Regions from separate parts of the Rhizobium indicum genome, predicted to be linked through region 2. Evidence: predicted binding sites of a transcription regulator. Region 2 holds the regulator's gene; each other region holds the start of a gene.
What was found. Region 2 encodes LexA, which represses DNA repair genes until DNA is damaged. Its sites were predicted from a motif close to TGTTCNNNNTGTGTTCNG; they were not measured.
Positions count from the first base shown of each region.

Region 1 (6,226 bases), on a different replicon from region 2:
TGATCACGTCCTCCGGAAGCCCGAGCGCCTTGCCGACATCGCGGATCGCGCCGCGCGCCCGATAGCGGGCCACGGTGGCGCAGAGCGCTGCCTTTTCTCTGGAATAGGTGCGGTAGATCCATTGAATGACCTCTTCGCGCCGCTCGTGCTCGAAATCCACATCGATATCCGGCGGCTCGTCGCGCTCCTGGGATACAAAACGCTCGAACAGAAGATCGTTTGTCGAGGGATCGATACTGGTGATGCCGAGAATGTAGCAGACGGCGCTGTTGGCGGCAGAGCCCCTGCCCTGGCAAAGAATGCCCTGGGACCGCGCATAGCGCACGATCGAGAAGACGGTCAGAAAATAGGGCGCGTATTTCATGGTGCGGATGAGGTCGAGTTCGTGGCGCACGACCTTCAACACATCGGGCGGCAGACCTTCGGGATAGCGATCGGGCACGCATTGCCAGACATAATGCTCGAGCGAGGCTTGAGCATCCTTGCCCGGCACGATCGCCTCCTCCGGATATTGGTAGGTGAGTTCCTCGAGCGAGAACGTGCAGCGACGGACGATCTCCATGGTTCTTGCCAGGGCCTGCGGATATCGCGGAAACAACCGCTCCATTTCTTCCGGCGGCTTCAGATAACGGTCGGCGTGGCGCTCGCGCTCGAAGCCGACTTCGTCGATCGTCGTGCGGGTCCGAATGCAGGTGACGATGTCCTGCAACTGCCGGCGGCCTGGTTCATGGAAGAGGACATCATTGGTGACGACTGTCTTCACCTTGAAGCGTGATGCAAGATTGGAAATCTCATGCAGCCGGAGCTGGTCGTTCTGCCGGCGCCGCAGACAAAGCGATACATAGGCCCGATCGCAAAACAGATCGGCCATCTTGCGCAGCTGGATTGCACAGACGTCATCCGGCAGGTCCGGCACAAGAATGCCGATCATGCCGTCGGCGTAGGCAATGACATCGTCCCAATGGAGGATGCAGTTGTTCTTGCCGCCGCGCGACTTGCCGAGCGTGATGAGGCGGGTCAGCCTGGAATAGGCAGCGCGGTCGGTCGGGTAGACCAGCACCGACATGCCGTCGACGAGATCAAGCCGGCAACCGACAACGAGGCGTAATCCCGTGGCGCGGGATGCTTCTAGCGCCCGTACAATTCCGGCCAGCGAATTGCGATCGACAACGCCAAGGGCTTCGATGCCGAGAGCCTTGGCGATCTCGAACAGTTCCTGCGCCGAGCTTGCACCGCGCAGGAAGGAAAAATGGGTGGTGACCTGCAGCTCGGCATAACTCATGCGAAGATCCCATGCATGAACCAGCGATGGTTTCCGGTTTCAGGATCGATGCCATCACCGGAGCGAAACACCCAGAGCCGCTCGCCGGCCTCGTCTTCGATGACGAAATAATCCCGCACCGCCTCCATCTCGGCGTCGCGCCGCCACCACTCGCCAAAAATCCGTTCCGGACCGTCGGCGCGCTTGACCTTCCGGCGCTTGCCGCGCCAGGTGATCGAGACCGGCGGCCGGTCCGGCAGCAAGGCGATGGCCTCGATCAGCTCCGGACGCGCCAGCAGCCGGACCGGCCGACGCCAATGACTGACCCAGGTGACATCGATCGGATCTGCAGCAGGACTGATGCGCTGGACGGAGCGCTCGGGCACGTCGGAGGCAACGGGTGCCACCCGATAAACACGCTGGCCACGGTTGCCGTAGATATCGATCAGCGGCGTCACGTCCTTCACTTCCTCCTCGACCAGCGAGGAGGATTTTTGGCGCTCCTCCAGCGGCTCGGCCATGACGGCGACGAGCGTCAGTTTCTCGATCCCGAAGCCGGGCTCGATCTTCTCCGTTCGATCGCGAAACAGCTTCGTCAGCCAGGCGACATCGCGCACCGGCTTCACCGTACCGGCGCGGATTGCCTGCCGCGTACCGTCAACCTTTTCGACGATCAGGTCGGCGCGCCGAACACCAAGGCCGCGCCTTTGCAGCTCCTCGATCAGTTGCACGACCAGCCGGCCGACATATTTGTCAATCGTTTCGGCAGCACCGATCGGTTCGGCAAAGGCGCGGCTGACCTCGATCAGCTCGGCGGTGCGGATCGGATTGATGGGTTCGGAGACGCGGCCGAACATCTGATCGAGCCGCCGGCCGATTTCCGGACCGAAACGAAGCGTCAGCGGCGCACGCGGCGTGTTGGCCAATTCGCCGATGGTCTGGAAGCCAAGCGTGCGCAGATCGCTGACGACTTTCCCGGAAAGGCGCAGCAACGATATCGGCAGTCTTTCGACGGCGGGGACGGTCTCACCAACCGGCACGATGACCGTTTCGCGACTGATGGCGCGGGCGCAGGCGTGAGCTGCACCCCAGGTGTCGGCGATCGCGACACGGGGGGTGAGCTTCTTGGCCAGGAACTGATTGGCGATCTTGGTCACCATGGCGAGCTCGCCGCCTTGCAGGTGATCTGCACCCTCGGTGTCCATGACGATGCCGTCGATCCCATCGACTGCGACGATGGGGGAATAGAGCGTCAGCGCCCACAGGGTAATGCGTTCGAGTGCTGCGGCATCCTTCGCAGGATCCGCATCGACCAGCATCAGGCCGCGGAACAACGCCTGCGCTTTGGCCGCCGGCATGCCGACGTGCACGCCGACTTTTCGGGCGGCGGCGTCGGCGGCCGACACCCAACGCTTCGAGCCGCTCCTGGCGATCACCGCGATCGCCTGTTCAGGCGGTATGCCGGGATCGGCGCGACGAATGCGATCCGTCGGCAGATCCGGAAGATAGATCGAGACAACCCTTGTCATCGCACGCCCTCACGAGAAACTCAGCACATTCACCCGCTTTCACGCGCATCAACTCCAGCAACCATTGGGCCCTCCCAACGCCCGGCACTGGCAATTCCTCCGACGGCATGACGCTCACCCGCCACCGCGTGGTCGACGCCGTCGGCTGCCCAAAGTCATTGGCCTCCGTCTGCCGCCGCCAACGTCGCACGGCAAGCGCCATCGTGCCCGTCCGCTCAGCCGCAAGCTGCAGCCGGCGCGATCCGACCATCGGCAGCCGAACGAGTTCACCGACGACGGCGCCGAGCCCACCAAAGGACAGCCCCTCCTCCATGTTTGCCAGGACGTCTTCCTCCTTGTCGGACTCGACAAAGATCACCCGATCGGCATGGAGGCCGACGTGGGCGAGCGCAGGAAAAAACAGATCGGGGCGCGTCAGGCACCAGACGATCGGGCCTTTGGTGCGGGCCGCAATGCCTGCGGCACAGAGCGCCGCCGCCGCCCCGTCCACCGTGCCCGATCCGCCGCCTGCAAATTCGTGTAGGGCGCCATAGGCCAGACCACCTCCCGGGAGCACTGCATCGATTTCCGCCACCCCAAAGGACAGACAGCCGGCTTTCCTTGCTGATACGCCTTCCAGCGATGCAATGCGCTCGCGCAAATCGGAAATCACCCTTTCACGGGCAGCAGTCATCGTTCACGGCTCCCTTCAAGGTCGTGTTGGCGGCCGACATCATGTCAGACAAATGCAGATGTTCTCTTTCTGTTCCCGAGCAGCAAAAGAGTCAAGCAACCGGAGGGATGGGAATATTATCCTGAACATTAGAAATCCGCGGAATATCCATGGGAATCAGCCCAATAGCAGCCTGCAGAATTTTTTCGGAGCGTTTGCGAGCGCTAATCCCTTTGTGTGAATTGCGGGGACAAGTTGGTATCGTCACAGTGTCTTTAAGATTTTTCTGCTGAACTGTCGGGATGCCGAAGCCTCCGAGATCAAAACCCCTCCTTCGTGACACCGAGGCCCCGATCCGTTCCCGGCCGCGAGGCAAGCGAAATCCAGCCCAGCCACAGCTCCCTTTCGATCCCATGCCCGAGCGCGTCGAGCCTGCGCTGGCGCAATTGAAGTCCCGTCCCCCAAAGGGAAGCGAGTGGAGCTGGGAGCTGAAATGGGATGGCTATCGCCTTGCCGTTCATATCGAGCCCCAAGGCATCCGGATCCTCACCCGCGGCGGCCATGACTGGACGCACCGGTTTCCAGCGATAGAGCAGGCCGCCCGAGCGCTCGGGCCGGCGACGATGATCATCGACGGCGAAGCCGTCGTGCTCGACGACGAGGGCCGGCCGGATTTCGGGCTGCTGCAGCAATCGCTGGGCGCATCCGGCAAACAAGCTGGCAACCGCGCCTCCGACGCCGTCCTTTACGCTTTCGATCTTATCTACCTTGATGGCCACGATCTGCGCGGTGTCGAATACCGGTCCCGCCGACACCTTCTCGAGGACACGTTGAACGGCCCAACGAATGACCAGGTCGGCGCCATCAGACTATCGGAAACACTCGATGGCGAACCAGCTGTCCTGCTTGAGCATGTCTGCCGCCTCGGCCTGGAGGGCATCGTCGGCAAGCACCTCGATCGGCCCTATCGTTCCGGCCGGACCGGGGACTGGGTGAAAGTCAAATGCATCCAGAGCGAGGCCTTCTTCATCGTCGGTTATGAGAGGTCGGCAGCGTCCACGGCCGGCTTCGGCTCTTTGGTGCTCGCTGCGTATCGTGGTGATGAGCTCATCCACGTCGGAAGCGTCGGCACGGGATTCAGGCAAGCCGAGATCATCAGATTGCGGAAGATGCTGGACACGCTGCGATGGAAGCGAAAGCAACCGCCCCTGCCCTATTCCGGAAGCGCCGATATTGTCTGGGTCGAACCGACACTGATCGCCGAGATCGAGTTTCGCGCCTGGTCGACTGACGGGAAACTCCGTCATCCGTCCTACAAGGGCCTGCGAGAACGCCAGGACAATGCCGACGTCTTCCGGCTCGACTAGCGAAATCAGCGCCGTCCGCTAGATTGTCGTCCATTCGAGCTCAAGCGGAGTAGATGGCCTGCTATGTGCAATCTGTATCGCATGGAAGACAAGGACTGGGTCGCGAAGTGGGCGCAGGATGCTGAAAGCCTGATCAATCTGATGCCAGCCTACCAGATGAACCCCGACCAGATGGGGCCGATCGTCCGCAACACCGCCGACGGAAAGAAGCAACTGGTCCATGCGCGTTGGGGCGTACCCTCGCCGCGCTTCGCCCTTGAGAAGGCGGCCAAAATCAAGGCCGAGAAACTTGCGGCGAAAGGCAAGCCATTCGATCTCGAAGAACTGATCCGCATGGAAGCCGACCGCGGTACGACCAACGTGCGCAAGCTCAGTTTTCCGCACTGGAAACGATGGTTTGGCGTCGAAAACAGGTGCCTCGTCGCGGTCACCAGTTTTGCTGAGCCGGATCCGGCCAGCCAGCAGCAAGGCGGCAACGTGCCGAATGCGTGGTTCGCCCGCAATGAGGAGTAGTCGCTGATGTTCTTTGCCGGCATCCATGTGCCGCAATGGCAGAGTGTCCGAAAGATCAGGGACGGGCTGACCACCGACGATCTCTATGGGTTTTTGACCACGGATCCCAACGAACTGGTGAAGCCGATCCATGGAAAGGCCATGCCGGTCCTGTTGCTGACGAAGGAAGAGACTGACACCTGGATGCGGGCGCCCTGGGAAGAGGCAAAGGAACTGGCCCGTCCACTACCGAATGACGCGCTGATCATCTCGTCCCGCGAACCGTACGGATCCACGATTGTCTCGAAATCCGGAGAGCTGGTGGACCAAAGCAGTCTGCTTTGACGCCCGAACTCAGAGCTTGAACGTATCGGAAAACGAAAAAGCCTGCCGCGGGAGGAGGTGCGGCAGGCTTTTCCAATAAATTGAACAACGGCTGGGAGGAGGAGTGCCGGTGTTCCGTCAGGCGCCCCTGGGAGGAGGAGTGGGTCGCCTGAAACACGAAGCTCTGCGGGAGGAGGTGCATCGCTTCGTTAATCTCAAAATACCAGAGGCTGCCCCGACCGCCAGCGCTCAGACCGCAGTGCAGCCATGCACTTGCTGCAATGCAATATAGATCCTGCGCTCATTTTTCGACCATTATGGGCGAGACGCGGCTTTCACTGTGCCGGGCTCGAAACCGAGAACGAATTCGATCACCTTTGCGGAGGACATTTCGCACGGCTTCAGTATCGGCCCAGGTCCAGACAGTCGATACAGGTTGAAGCTGACGATATTGGCTCTGCCAAGCTCCTCGCCATAGAGCCAAGCCCGTTTGCCATCCTCCGACCGCTTCACGGTCACGCCCCATGATCGATTACCAAAATGTCCGTCAACATAGCCGTCCGGCAGTTTCGCTAGCGCAACCTCGAACGTCGCCTAGACA
Region 1 covers NZ_CP054024.1:40,546-46,771, reverse strand. The annotation lists gene FFM53_RS32030 (error-prone DNA polymerase) at 1-1,282, opposite strand, end outside; gene FFM53_RS32025 (Y-family DNA polymerase) at 1,279-2,790, opposite strand; gene FFM53_RS32020 (ImuA family protein) at 2,711-3,463, opposite strand; gene ligD (non-homologous end-joining DNA ligase) at 3,745-4,809, shown strand; partial or broken gene FFM53_RS32010 (SOS response-associated peptidase family protein) at 4,873-5,646, shown strand; partial or broken gene FFM53_RS36660 (hypothetical protein) at 5,941-6,226, opposite strand, start outside.
Region 1: a site for LexA is predicted at 3,523-3,540, ahead of FFM53_RS32020 (ImuA family protein). Genes of this name have one in related genera too.

Region 2 (6,226 bases):
GCGGCCTTCACCTTCGAGAACGTATTTGCCGTCCTTGAAGAATTCGGTCGAGGCGCAGTCGAGGCCGAGGCACATGTCGTCGCCCGGCTTGTAGCCGGCTTTCTCGATCGACTTCATGATGAAGTCGAGGGCCTCGGGCGCGCTCTTCAGGCCCGGTGCGAAACCGCCTTCGTCGCCGACATTGGTGTTATGGCCCTGCGCGGCAAGTTCCTTGCGCAGCGTATGGAAGACTTCCGAACCCATGCGCACGGCTTCGGCGATCGAATCGGCGCCGACCGGCAGAATCATGAATTCCTGGAAATCGATCGGGTTGTCGGCATGAGCACCACCATTGATGATGTTCATCATCGGCACCGGCAGAAGGCTGGCGGAAGCGCCACCGACATAACGGTAGAGCGGCAGGCCGGACGCCTGGGCCGCAGCCTTGGCAACGGCGAGCGATACGCCGAGGATGGCGTTGGCACCGAGGCGCGACTTGTTCGGCGTGCCGTCCAGCTCGATCATGATGTTGTCGATCTGGATCTGGTTTTCGGCGTCGATGCCGCCGATCGCGTCGAAGATCTCGGTGTTGGCGGCTTCGACCGCCTTTTCGACACCCTTGCCGAGGTAGCGCTTGCCGCCGTCACGCAGTTCGACCGCTTCATGCGCGCCCGTCGAGGCGCCCGAGGGAACGGCCGCGCGGCCCATGCTGCCATCTTCGAGATAGACATCGACTTCGACGGTGGGGTTGCCACGGCTATCGAGAATCTCGCGGGCGATGATATCGGTGATTGCAGTCATGGGTTCTTCCTGCTCGGTGGGTGATAAATGGTTCGAAACCTGTCTTAGTCGAAGGCGTGCAAATTACAATGCTGCAATAGCCTTCGGACCAGCGTTCGGATGTGGCCTATAGCACGATCATGTCAGACTGTTGAACGTCAAGCTGAACCTTAGGCCTTGGCGACCGCATCGAAGGCAAGCAGCTTTTCGAGAAGCCGCGGCATGTCCTTGAGATAGACCATGTTCGGGCCGTCGGAAGGGGCATTGTCGGGGTCCTGATGGGTTTCGACGAAGACACCAGCAATACCGGCAGCCACAGCGGCGCGCGCCAGGGTTTCCACGAATTCCCGCTGACCGCCGGAGGATTCGCCCTGGCCGCCCGGCTGCGCCACGGAATGGGTCGCATCGAAGATAACGGGCGCGCCCATCGCCGCCATGATCGGCAACGAACGCATGTCGGAAATCAGCGTATTGTAGCCGAATGAGGCGCCGCGCTCGCACAGCAGCACGTTCGGATTGCCGCTGGCATTGAGCTTCTTCAGGACGTTCTTCATATCCCAGGGAGCGAGGAACTGGCCCTTCTTGACATTGACGACGCGGCCGGTCTTGGCGGCGGCGATAAGAAGGTCGGTCTGGCGGCAAAGGAAGGCCGGGATCTGCAGGACATCGACGACCTTTGCCACCTCCCCGCATTGCTCGGCGGTATGAACGTCGGTCAGGACGGGAAAGCCGAATTCCTTCTTGAGGTCGGCAAAGACCTCCATGCCCTTTTCGATCCCGATACCGCGTTCGGCCGAAAGCGAGGTCCGGTTCGCCTTGTCGAAGGAGCTCTTGTAGACGAGGCCGATGCCGAGCTTTCCGCAAAGCTCTTTCAGCGTGCCGGCAACCATGAAGGCGTGGTCGCGGCTCTCCATCTGGCAGGGACCGGCAATCAGCGACAGGCGGCCGGTATTGGAAAAAGTGACCTGGCCTTGGCCTTCGCCGATCCTGACTTCGGAATTCGTATCAGTGCTCATCGTGTTTCCTCGAAGGCGAAGAGCGTGCCCTGCCCGGGCGCGCGCTTCACCAGAATGCGATTGTTCTTGCGCGTGTATGTCACCCCGTTAGCAGCCAAATGCGCTTCTGTCACGGCAAGATCGGCGACAGTGAAGAGGATTGCCCGGCCGCGCAGGCCGCGATCTGCGGATGAGCCGGCGATGTCGAAATAGGCCTCCAGCCCTTCCGGCGTCATCAGGCTGATTTTCGCATTCGATGCTGCGATATTGACGCCGAACCCGGTCTTCTCGACTGCCGATTGCGCCACGGCAAGGCTGACGAAGGCAGCGAAGGCGGCCGGCTCCGGCGTGCAAAGCGCGATCTCGATTAGGCCGGTGACGCCATTGGCATGCGTCTCCAGCGCGGCGCGGTCAGCCGGCAGCGTGACGCGCTCGACGGTGAAGAGCAGGAGATCAGGCGCGCGCAGGTCGCCGGCGAAAGCCAGCTTGAAGCCGGCAATCGTCTCGGAACCGTCCGGCATCGTCATCGGCCGGGTGAACTGCAGCATCTCGCCGGCGCTCGATCCGTTGCCGACGAAATTCTGATGATCGATGCCGGCATCCTTGCTGCCGAAAGCCAGCCCCGAAAGCCCCTCCTCGCCACAGCGGAAGCGAAAGGCCTGGTTGCGGGCGGTGAAGACATTGCCTTGCCGCGCTGATGCCTCGCTCTCCTCGACGCTCGCAATTCCGAGCGGCTCCAGATAGGTCTTGTCGGCAAAGAAGACGCAGGCATTCTCCGTTCCGAAGGGATGGCGCGCATCGGCGGCAACGGTGAAGCCGAGCTTGCCGAGCCTCTCGCGCGCCAGATCGATATTGACGACCGGCAGCACGACATGATCCAGCGGGTGCGGTTTGGCGGAGTGCTCGTTCATGATATCCCCCTCTCCTAACACGGCAGAGATGTGTGAGAGTGCCGCCCAAGGCAAGACTTGTGTGCCAATCCGGCGAATGAAAATAAAAATCTCAACGAGTTGGCGCCAAGTTTTACGGAAATTTAGCTACTTGCGGAACACATATGGAACATATAGTGTCTGTTCTGGATTTGTTTCAATCACGAGGTCACAACGTCGATGCTCACGCGCAAACAACAGGAGCTTCTCCTTTTCATTCATGAGCGCATGAAGGAATCCGGCGTTCCGCCATCTTTCGACGAAATGAAGGATGCCCTGGACCTCGCCTCCAAGTCCGGGATTCATCGCTTGATTACGGCGCTGGAGGAGCGAGGCTTCATTCGCCGCCTACCGAACCGCGCCCGCGCGCTTGAGGTCATCAAGCTTCCGGAGGCCTACAGCCCCAGCATTCAGCCCCGGCGCGGCTTTTCGCCGAGCGTCATCGAGGGCAGCCTCGGCAAACCTCAGCCGGTCACCGCCCCTGCTCCCGCAAAGCCCGTCGCCGACAACGGCAACTCGGTCTCCGTGCCGGTCATGGGCCGAATCGCTGCCGGTGTGCCGATCTCGGCGATCCAGAACAATACCCACGACATCGTCGTTCCGGCCGACATGCTCGGCTCCGGTGAACATTATGCGCTGGAGGTCAAGGGCGATTCGATGATCGACGCAGGCATCTTCGACGGCGACACCGTGATCATTCGCAACGGCAGCACCGCAAGTCCTGGCGACATCGTCGTTGCTCTCGTCGACGACGAAGAAGCGACACTCAAGCGCTTCCGCCGCAAGGGCGCCTCGATCGCGCTGGAGGCCGCCAACCCGGCTTACGAGACCCGGATTTTCGGGCCGGACCGTGTCAAGGTTCAGGGTAAACTCGTCGGTCTCATTCGCCGCTATCACTGACATTGGCTAGGCCCGATTCGGTAAAGCTGTTGCTGCGCCAGTCATAGGCGCGATGGCGCATCCATGGCCGCGACAATGCATCGAATGCGGTTGCGACCTCCAGGCCGGCGTCCGTGAAGCGCAACTCGATGGATCCGGTCCTGCGCAGCGTCTCACCGGTGAAGAGCGTCGCACCCGAGCGGCAGCTGTTGAAGCGAAGGCGGACCGAGGTCACGACGATATCGGCCGCGTCGCATGCCGGACCGAGATAGGCGGCATTGTCGATGACGGTTACCACCTGACCATTGGCGAGCCTTGATGTGCACCAGGCCTTCTTGACGCAGGAAAAGCGGTTTGCGTCTCCGCCCGCTGTGGCCGCCCGCATCGCGGTCCTTGCTTCGTTCTGCTGATCGCGGGAAAGCCTGACGCGGCGGTCTTCTCCCTCAGGCGGGATAGCAGGACCATCCAGCATCTTCGGCGGATCATGCCTCGGCAGGACCAGCGCTCTCTGCCACTGGTCGAAGATGAAATCCGGCGGTCTTTCACGGTTGGACGCCATGGCCGCCGCCTCGACGATTGCGACGAGACTGCCATCCTCCGAAATCACCAAATCCGGCGGACGGGGACCCGGCAGAAGCAGCAGGATGAGCGTTGCGACCGCGATGATCGATGTGCCGACATGGCGCAATCGGGTGCGGAGCAGCGTCAGCAGCAGAAAGCCTGCCACGGCGACGGCGAAATACCAGGCGGGCAAGCGGCCGACGTCTATATTGCCATCCCAGCCGGACACCGTCTTTGCGACCGCGATCACCAGATCGAGGCCGAATCCCACCACCTTCCAAGGCAAAACGTCCAGGCCGAAAGGCATGAGCAGCATCGCCAGCAGGCCGGCCGGCATGATGATGAAGGAGATGATCGGCATTGTCGCGAGGTTTGCCGGCAGGCCGTAGGCGGTCAGGCGATGAAAATGCTCGATCGAAAACAGCGCGGTGGAAAAACCGCCGATCAGCGAGGTCAGGAAGATGCCGCCGAAGAAGCCCGCAACCGTAACGAATGGCCTGATGATCGGCAGCTTCAGGAAGGCGTTTTCGCGGACGCGCCGGTCCTTCCACAGCTGATAGCCCGAGACCAGCGCCAATGTCGCTGCAAAAGACATCTGGAAGCTCGGACCCAAAACCTCGGACGGCGAAATGACGACGATGACGAGCGCGGAGAGAGCGACATTGCGCAGGCTGATCGACGGCCGGTCGAAGAAGACGGCAACCAACATGATGGCCATCATGATGAAAGCGCGTTCGGCAGAGACCGCAAAGCCCGAAATCAGGAAATAGGCGGTGACAGCGATGAGCGCGCCGGCGGCAGCGATCTTCTTCGTCGGGTAGGCCTCAGCAATGCCGGGAAAGAGGCTGAGCAGCATCCGGAAGCCGACGAAAAAGATGCCGGCCGACAGCGCCATGTTGAGACCGGAGATGGCGATGATATGAGCCAGGCCGGACTGGCGCAGCGCCTCCGTCGTTTCATTCGAGATGGCACGCCGCTCGTCCGTCACCAGAGCAGCGGCGAAAGCGCCGGTGTCGCCGGGCAGGATCGACCTTATGCGGTCACCAATGCCGCTGCGCAGCCGGTAGAGCCCTTCGAGCAGCGTTTCAGCCGTCGATCTGGCAGCCTGGGGACCAGCCTGCGCATCGACCTTCGTCGGTGCACCGTAGAAGAAGCCGTTGGCGCCGATGCCATCGAAATAGGCACCGAAGGAGAAGTCGTTGAGTTCGGGAAGTGCCGGACCTGCCGGCGGCGTCAGCCGCGCCCTGCCGGTAATGATATCGCCGATCTCGAAGGCCGCGTCCGCGCCGCGGGCGATGGCGGTGATGCGTTCCGGCCGCCGCTTCAGCTCCGGTGCCTTAGTGCCGGTGACCGCAAGAATGTAGCGCCACCGCCCGCGACCATCGCCTTCGCGCCGCTCGACACGGCCGGTCACCGTGGTCGTCACTGATGAATCGAGGATCACGGTCGAAGCCCGCCGGCTCTCGAACTGCGCCGTGACCATGCCGCAGACCACGAGCGAGAGCGCCAGCAGCGTTGCCCGCACTGCCGCCCGGCTGCGGCTGGCGATGAGAACCGCCACTGTCACCGCCGACAGGCAGAGCAGTGATGCAACGAGGGAAAAATCCGATGCCGCGAGAAACCAGACGGCTGACCCAGCGCCGAGGAAGACCGGCGAAAACAGCAGCAGGCGGCCGTGGTCCGCCTCTTCGCCCAGCATGCGCATGCCGGCACGCAGCAATTGCGAGGCTGCGGCCGGCAGCCGGTGGCGCAATGGTGTCGCCGACTGCGTCCGTGTCGGCCGCGTCACCACGACAGGTGGTGAAAAACTGGAGGAGTCGGCAAGGCCTTCGCCTGCTTCCGGCCGCAATTCGACTGTCGTCAACTCCTGCATGAACCGCCCAAGCCCGGCTGCGAAGGCGGCCAGAATGCAACCTCCAATCAAATCCGGCAAGAATAATCGATTGAAATATGAGGGAAAATCGCGAGCGCCAAAAGACCAGTCGAATCATCAGCTTCCGATATGCGTGCGGCTCATCGCTGCAGTGCCTAAAAGGTGATACCGCAATGCACAAAATGCCATCACGGTAACTTGGCATTAGCTTCGCGATCATATAGCTATCG
Region 2 covers NZ_CP054021.1:484,065-490,290, forward strand. The annotation lists gene eno (phosphopyruvate hydratase) at 1-780, opposite strand, end outside; gene kdsA (3-deoxy-8-phosphooctulonate synthase) at 930-1,775, opposite strand; gene FFM53_RS02325 (VOC family protein) at 1,772-2,665, opposite strand; gene lexA (transcriptional repressor LexA) at 2,864-3,583, shown strand; gene FFM53_RS02335 (ComEC/Rec2 family competence protein) at 3,564-5,996, opposite strand.

Region 3 (6,226 bases), on a different replicon from region 2:
AAAGCGCCAGCCGCAACTGCGGCGTCGTTTCAAGCCTCCTCCGTTCCAGCGAAGACAGCGACACGCCGAGCAGACGTATGCCTTTTCGCGGCGGGAAAATTGGCGCGAGGAGCAGGTCGACCACCTCCTCAAGATCGGTGATCGCGGACAGAGGTGCCGGAACGGTTTTGCTGCGGGTGATCTGGCTGAAGTCGGCATATTTGACCTTGAGCGTCACCGTCTTGGCACCGATTTCATTGGCCTCGCAATAGCCCCATACCTTTTCGATCAGCGTCTGAAGCCCTTCGCGCGCGGGTCCATAAGAATGGATGTCCGCAGAGAAAGTGTCTTCCGCACCGACGGACTTCCGCACCCGGTCCGGTCTGACCTGGCGATTGTCGATGCCGCGGGCGATGCCATAAAAATACGGCCCCGACTTTGCGAAATGTTCGACGAGAAAGTCGAGCGTTCTCTCCTTGAGGTCCGCTCCGGTCTCGATCCCGAGCCGATACATCTTCTCGGCCGTCGCCGGCCCGACGCCGTGAAACTTCTTAATGGGCAGGCGCTCGACGAAGGCTGGACCGTTCTTCGGCGTGATGACGAACTGGCCGTCCGGCTTGTTCTGGTCGGATGCCATCTTGGCGAGGAACTTGTTGTACGAAATGCCGGCGGATGCGGTCAGTCCTGTCGCTGCCTTGATCCTGGCGCGGATTTCGGCGGCGATCTCAGTGGCGATCTCCATGCCTTTGAGATTTTCAGTGACGTCGAGATATGCCTCGTCGTGCGACAATGGCTCGATTATCGGCGTGTATTCGGCGAAGATGGCGCGGATCTGCAGCGAGACGGCCTTGTAGACGTCGAAGCGGGGTTTGACGAAGACAAGATCGGGGCATTTCCGCTGCGCAGTCACCGACGGCATGGCGGAATGGACGCCGAATTTGCGTGCCTCGTAGCTGGCGGCCGCTACGACCCCGCGGGCAGCAGGACTGCCGACAGCAACCGGCACACCTCGCAGCTCCGGATTGTCGCGCTGCTCGACCGATGCGTAGAAGGCGTCCATGTCGACATGCACGATCTTGCGCGGCCGTTCGCGGTTGTCTTCGTCTGTCATTATCTAGCTTCCATCAGCGAGACCATGACTCAAACATGGGAAGTATGCCCCACACTTGTCACCCTTGGTCGTCTGCATCCGCTCGCAGCCCATGGCCATGCGCCGGCGGATTTCCGCGAAGGTGACGCTTGCGCCAAACGCTTTCACCAACGTTTTCCGCTCAAGCGCACTATGGCGATCGCAGAGGAGGCAGATGAGTTCGACCACCGGCACCTTGTGATCTTTCAGTGTCGGCATCGCATCGTCCACAAGCCGCGTTCGGCGCATCCGAAAATATTCCTTCCTTACCATCCGATTGAATCCGCTGGCGATTTTTCTGCTTTGCACCCGTGCTCAACTTCAGCGGGTTACATGCGCATTGACTCATTTACGCCTTAAGAACAAATACAGAACATATTACTGTTGCTCAAGCTGAAAACGGGTTGCCGACAAAGGGAGATCATGAACTCAGCCGCCGCTTCAAACGCCGTCCTCGACAGCCTGCGCGAGCAGATTGCGCACCTGGAAAGCGCCAGTCAGCGCAAGCGAGGCGTTTTGCCTTTCGGCCTCGCACAAATCGACGATCGGCTTCCGGGCGGTGGGTTGGCCTATGGGGCGCTGCACGAGTGTGCTGGCGGCGGGGCGGGCACCGTAGATGGGGCGGCCGCCGCCCCGTTCGTGGCCGGGATAGCGGCTCGTACCAAAGGCAAGGTCGTCTGGTGCCTGACACGTCCCGACCTGTTCTTCCCGGCCTTGGCGCAGGCGGGTCTGCATCCGAACCGGGTCGTCTTCGTCGAGTCCGACAAGGAGGAGGACGTCCTTGCCAACATGGAGGAGGGCCTCTCGTACGGCGGTCTCGGCGCGGTGATTGGCGAGATCGTCCGCCTGCCGATGGCGGCCTCCCGGCGACTGCAGCTTGCTGCCGAGAAGACCGGCACGATGGCGCTCGCGGTGCGGCGGTGGCGACGGCAGACCGAGGCTAGCGACTTCGGCCAGCCGACTGCCGCGACCACGCGCTGGAGGGTGAGCGTCATTCCAAGCGAGGAGCTGCCGGTTCCGGGCGTCGGGCGGGCGAGGTGGTTTCTGGAATTGATGAGGGTGAAAGCGGGTGAGTGCGCCGAGTTCGAAGTAGGAGCCTGCGATGCCGAGGGTCGTATCGATATTTTTTCCCGATCTGCCGACGGACAGGATCAGGCGGGCCGATCCCGCTATTCCCGTTGAGCAGGCGATCGCCGTCATTTCGAAGAGCGGTTCCAAGCGATGGGTGTCGGCCGCTGACGCCGCAGCCAGGAAGGCTGGTGTCCATTTGGGCATGCCGGCCGCCAAGGCACAGGCACTCTTCCAGGGCCTCCGGATGATCGACGCCGATCTCGCCGCCGATGCCGCAGCGCTCGAGCGCATTACCATGTGGGCGTTGAGCCAGTATTCGCCGATCGTCGCCATCGACGCGCCGGACGGCATCGTCATGGACACGGAAGGCGCGGACCATTTGCAGGGCGGCGAGGAGCGCATGTTGACGAGCATCGCCAACCGCTTCCGCGCTAAGGGCCTGACGGCGCGGGTTGCGATCGCCGAGACATGGGGCGCCGCCAACGCGTGCGCCAGAGCGATCAGCCGCGAGACCGTTATCGTTCCGAGAGGCGAGACCGTTCGGGCGGTCGAGAAGCTGCCGCTCTCCCTTCTGCGCCTTCCGGAGAAGATCGTCGGTGATCTGCGGACGCTCGGCTTCAAGACCATCGGCGAACTCGCCAATACGCCACGTGCCCCGCTGACGCTCCGCTTCGGGCCGGAAATCGGCCGCCGCCTCGACCAAATGTTCGGCCGCACACCGGAGCCTATCGATCCCATCCGAACAGCCGAGCTTGTCGAAGTCAGTAGGGCGTTCGCTGAACCCATCGGCGCCGCGGAGACCATCAACAAGTATGTCGCCCGGCTGGTCGTCCAGCTTGTCGATGAGCTACAGAGAAGGGGTCTCGGCGTCCGTCGCGCCGACCTTATTGTCGAGACGGTCGACGGCACCCGGCAAGCCATCCGCGCCGGGACCGCCAAACCCGCGCGCGATGTCGCCTGGCTGACGAAGCTATTCAAAGACAGAACCGAGAAGATCGAACCCGGCTTCGGTATCGAGAAGATGACGCTAGTGGCGGTCATGGCGGAGCCGCTGGAGGAAGCCCAGAAGTCGTCGTTGCTGGTCGAAGACGAGGTCGTGGACCTCACGCCGCTAATCGACATCTACGGCAACCGTGGCCAACGCGTCTATCGCGTCGCCCCCGTTGCTTCCGACGTTCCCGAGCGTTCCGTCCGGAGGATCGGTGCCGCATCCGATCCGGTAGAGGCCTCGTGGGTCAATCACTGGCGACGCCCGGTCCGCCTGCTGGCGCGGCCGGACCAGGTCGATGTGATGGCGCTGCTGCCAGACCATCCGCCCGTCTGGATCATGTGGCGGGGCAAGCGCCGGAAGGTGAAGAACGCCGATGGGCCAGAGCGGATTTTCGGGGAATGGTGGGAACGCAACTCCGAGATGGCGGCGGTCCGCGACTATTTCGTGATCGAGGACGAGGGCGGTGAGCGGCTCTGGATCTTCCGGTCCGGCGATGGCGTCGATACGGAAACAGGCAGCCATAAATGGTTCGTGCACGGGGTCTTCGCATGAGATACGCGGAGCTGCAGGTCACGACACATTTTTCGTTCCTGCGGGGTGCGAGTTCGGCGCAGGAGCTGTTCGAGACCGCCAAGATGCTGGGGATCGATGCCGTCGGCATCGTCGACAGAAATTCGCTTGCAGGGATTGTTCGGGCGCTGGAAGCCTCGCGGTCGACCGGGATCCGGCTTGTCGTCGGCTGTCGCCTCGATTTGCAGGACGGGATGTCGATCCTCGTCTACCCCACCGACCGCGCCGCTTACTCCCGGCTGACACGCCTCATCACGCTGGGTAAGTCCCGAGGCGGCAAGAACAACTGCATTCTGCACCTGGATGATGTCGTTGCGTATTCCGACGGCATGATTGGCATCCTTTTACCGGATCTGCCCGACGAGAGATGCGCGGTCCAGCTCAGGAAGATGGCGGAGATATTCGGCGACCGGGCATATCTCTCGCTCTGTCTCCGACGGCGCCCGAACGATCAGTTGCGGCTACATGACCTGTCGAATATGGCGACGAAGTTCAGGGTGAAGACGGTCGTCACGAACGACGTGTTATTCCACGAGCCGGGCAGGCGGCAGCTACAAGACGTTGTGACCTGCATCCGGCACAACACCACAATCGACACCGTCGGGTTCGAGCGCGAGCGCCATGCAGACCGGTATCTCAAGCCTCCCGACGAGATGGCGCGTCTGTTCCCGCGCTATCCGGAAGCGCTCAGGCGCACGGTGGAGATCGTCGATCGCTGCAGGTTCTCCTTGGAAGAGCTCACCTATCAGTATCCAGAAGAGGCGATCGTCCCCGGCAAGTCGGCGCAGGAGTCCTTGGAGCAGTATGTGTGGGAGTGCGTGCCGCATCGGTATCCGGAAGGTCTGCCGACCGATGTACTGAAGACGATCCGTCACGAGCTCGATCTCGTACAGAAGATGAAGTACGCGCCGTACTTTTTGACTGTTTTCAGTATCGTCAAGTTCGCACGGTCCCAAGGAATCCTGTGTCAGGGTAGGGGATCGGCCGCCAACAGCGCCGTCTGCTATGTCCTGGGCATAACGAGCATCGACCCGTCGACGAACGATCTACTCTTCGAGCGCTTCGTTTCTCAGGAGCGTGATGAGCCGCCAGATATCGACGTGGACTTCGAACATGAGCGTCGTGAGGAAGTGATCCAGTGGATCTACAAGACCTACACCCGCGAGAAGGCCGCTCTCTGCGCGACGGTTACTCGGTATCGGGCGAAGGGCGCAATCCGCGATGTCGGCAAAGCGCTCGGACTGCCCGAGGACGTGATCAAGGCCCTGTCGTCGGGAATGTGGTCATGGTCGGAGGAGGTTTCGGATCGGAACGTCCGCGAGCTGAACCTCAACCCTGAAGACCGCCGTCTCGTACTTACGCTGAAGCTGGCTCAGCAGCTCATGGGCGCGCCGCGTCACCTCGGCCAGCATCCTGGCGGCTTCGTCCTTACCCACGACAGATTGGACGATCTCGTGCCAATCGAACCTGCCAGCATGAAAGATCGGCAGATCATCGAATGGGATAAGGACGACGTCGAGGCGCTGAAGTTCATGAAGGTCGATGTATTGGCCTTGGGCATGCTCACCTGCATGTCGAAGGCATTCAATCTCATCCGCGAGCACAAGCACGAAGATCTCGATCTCGCGAAGATCGAACAGGAAGATTCAGCGACCTACGCGATGATCCGGAAGGCTGACACCTTGGGCACGTTCCAGATTGAATCCCGCGCGCAGATGTCGATGCTCCCGAGGCTTCGACCGCAGACCTTTTACGATCTCGTGGTTCAGGTCGCGATTGTCAGGCCGGGGCCGATCCAAGGCGATATGGTCCACCCCTATCTTCGCCGCCGTGAAGGCAAGGAAAAGATCGAATACCCGACACCGGAGCTGGAGGCCGTTCTCGGGAAGACCCTCGGAGTGCCACTCTTCCAAGAAAGCGCGATGCGCGTGGCTATGGTCTGCGCCGGGTTCACGGGCGGGGAGGCCGACCAGCTCCGGAAGAGCATGGCAACCTTCAAGTTCACGGGCGGCGTATCGAGGTTCAAGGACAAGCTGGTATCCGGGATGGTCAAGAATGGCTACACCGCAGAGTTCGCAGAGAAGACCTTCTCACAGCTCGAGGGATTCGGATCCTATGGTTTTCCCGAAAGCCATGCGGCCTCGTTCGCTCTCATCGCCTACGCCTCCAGCTTCGTGAAGTGCCATTATCCGGATGCCTTCTGCGCGGCGCTCCTGAATTCCCAGCCTATGGGCTTCTATGCTCCGGCGCAGATCGTCGGATGTGCCAAGAACCACGGCGTGCAAGTTCTCCCAGTGTGCGTGAACCGATCTCGCTGGGATTGCACGCTCGAACGCGTCGTCAACAGCGACGGACATGCCGTTCGTCTCGGAATGCGGATGGTCAAGGGACTGGCGGCCGCCGATGCCGCTCGGATTGTCGCCGCCCGGATGCATACGGTATTCGAGAGCATCGACGACATGTGGCGGCGTTCGGGCGTTCCGTCC
Region 3 covers NZ_CP054022.1:956,515-962,740, reverse strand. The annotation lists gene dinB (DNA polymerase IV) at 1-1,090, opposite strand, end outside; gene FFM53_RS28865 (hypothetical protein) at 1,094-1,357, opposite strand; gene FFM53_RS28860 (ImuA family protein) at 1,532-2,290, shown strand; gene FFM53_RS28855 (Y-family DNA polymerase) at 2,211-3,722, shown strand; gene FFM53_RS28850 (error-prone DNA polymerase) at 3,719-6,226, shown strand, end outside.
Region 3: a site for LexA is predicted at 1,467-1,484, ahead of FFM53_RS28860 (ImuA family protein). Genes of this name have one in related genera too.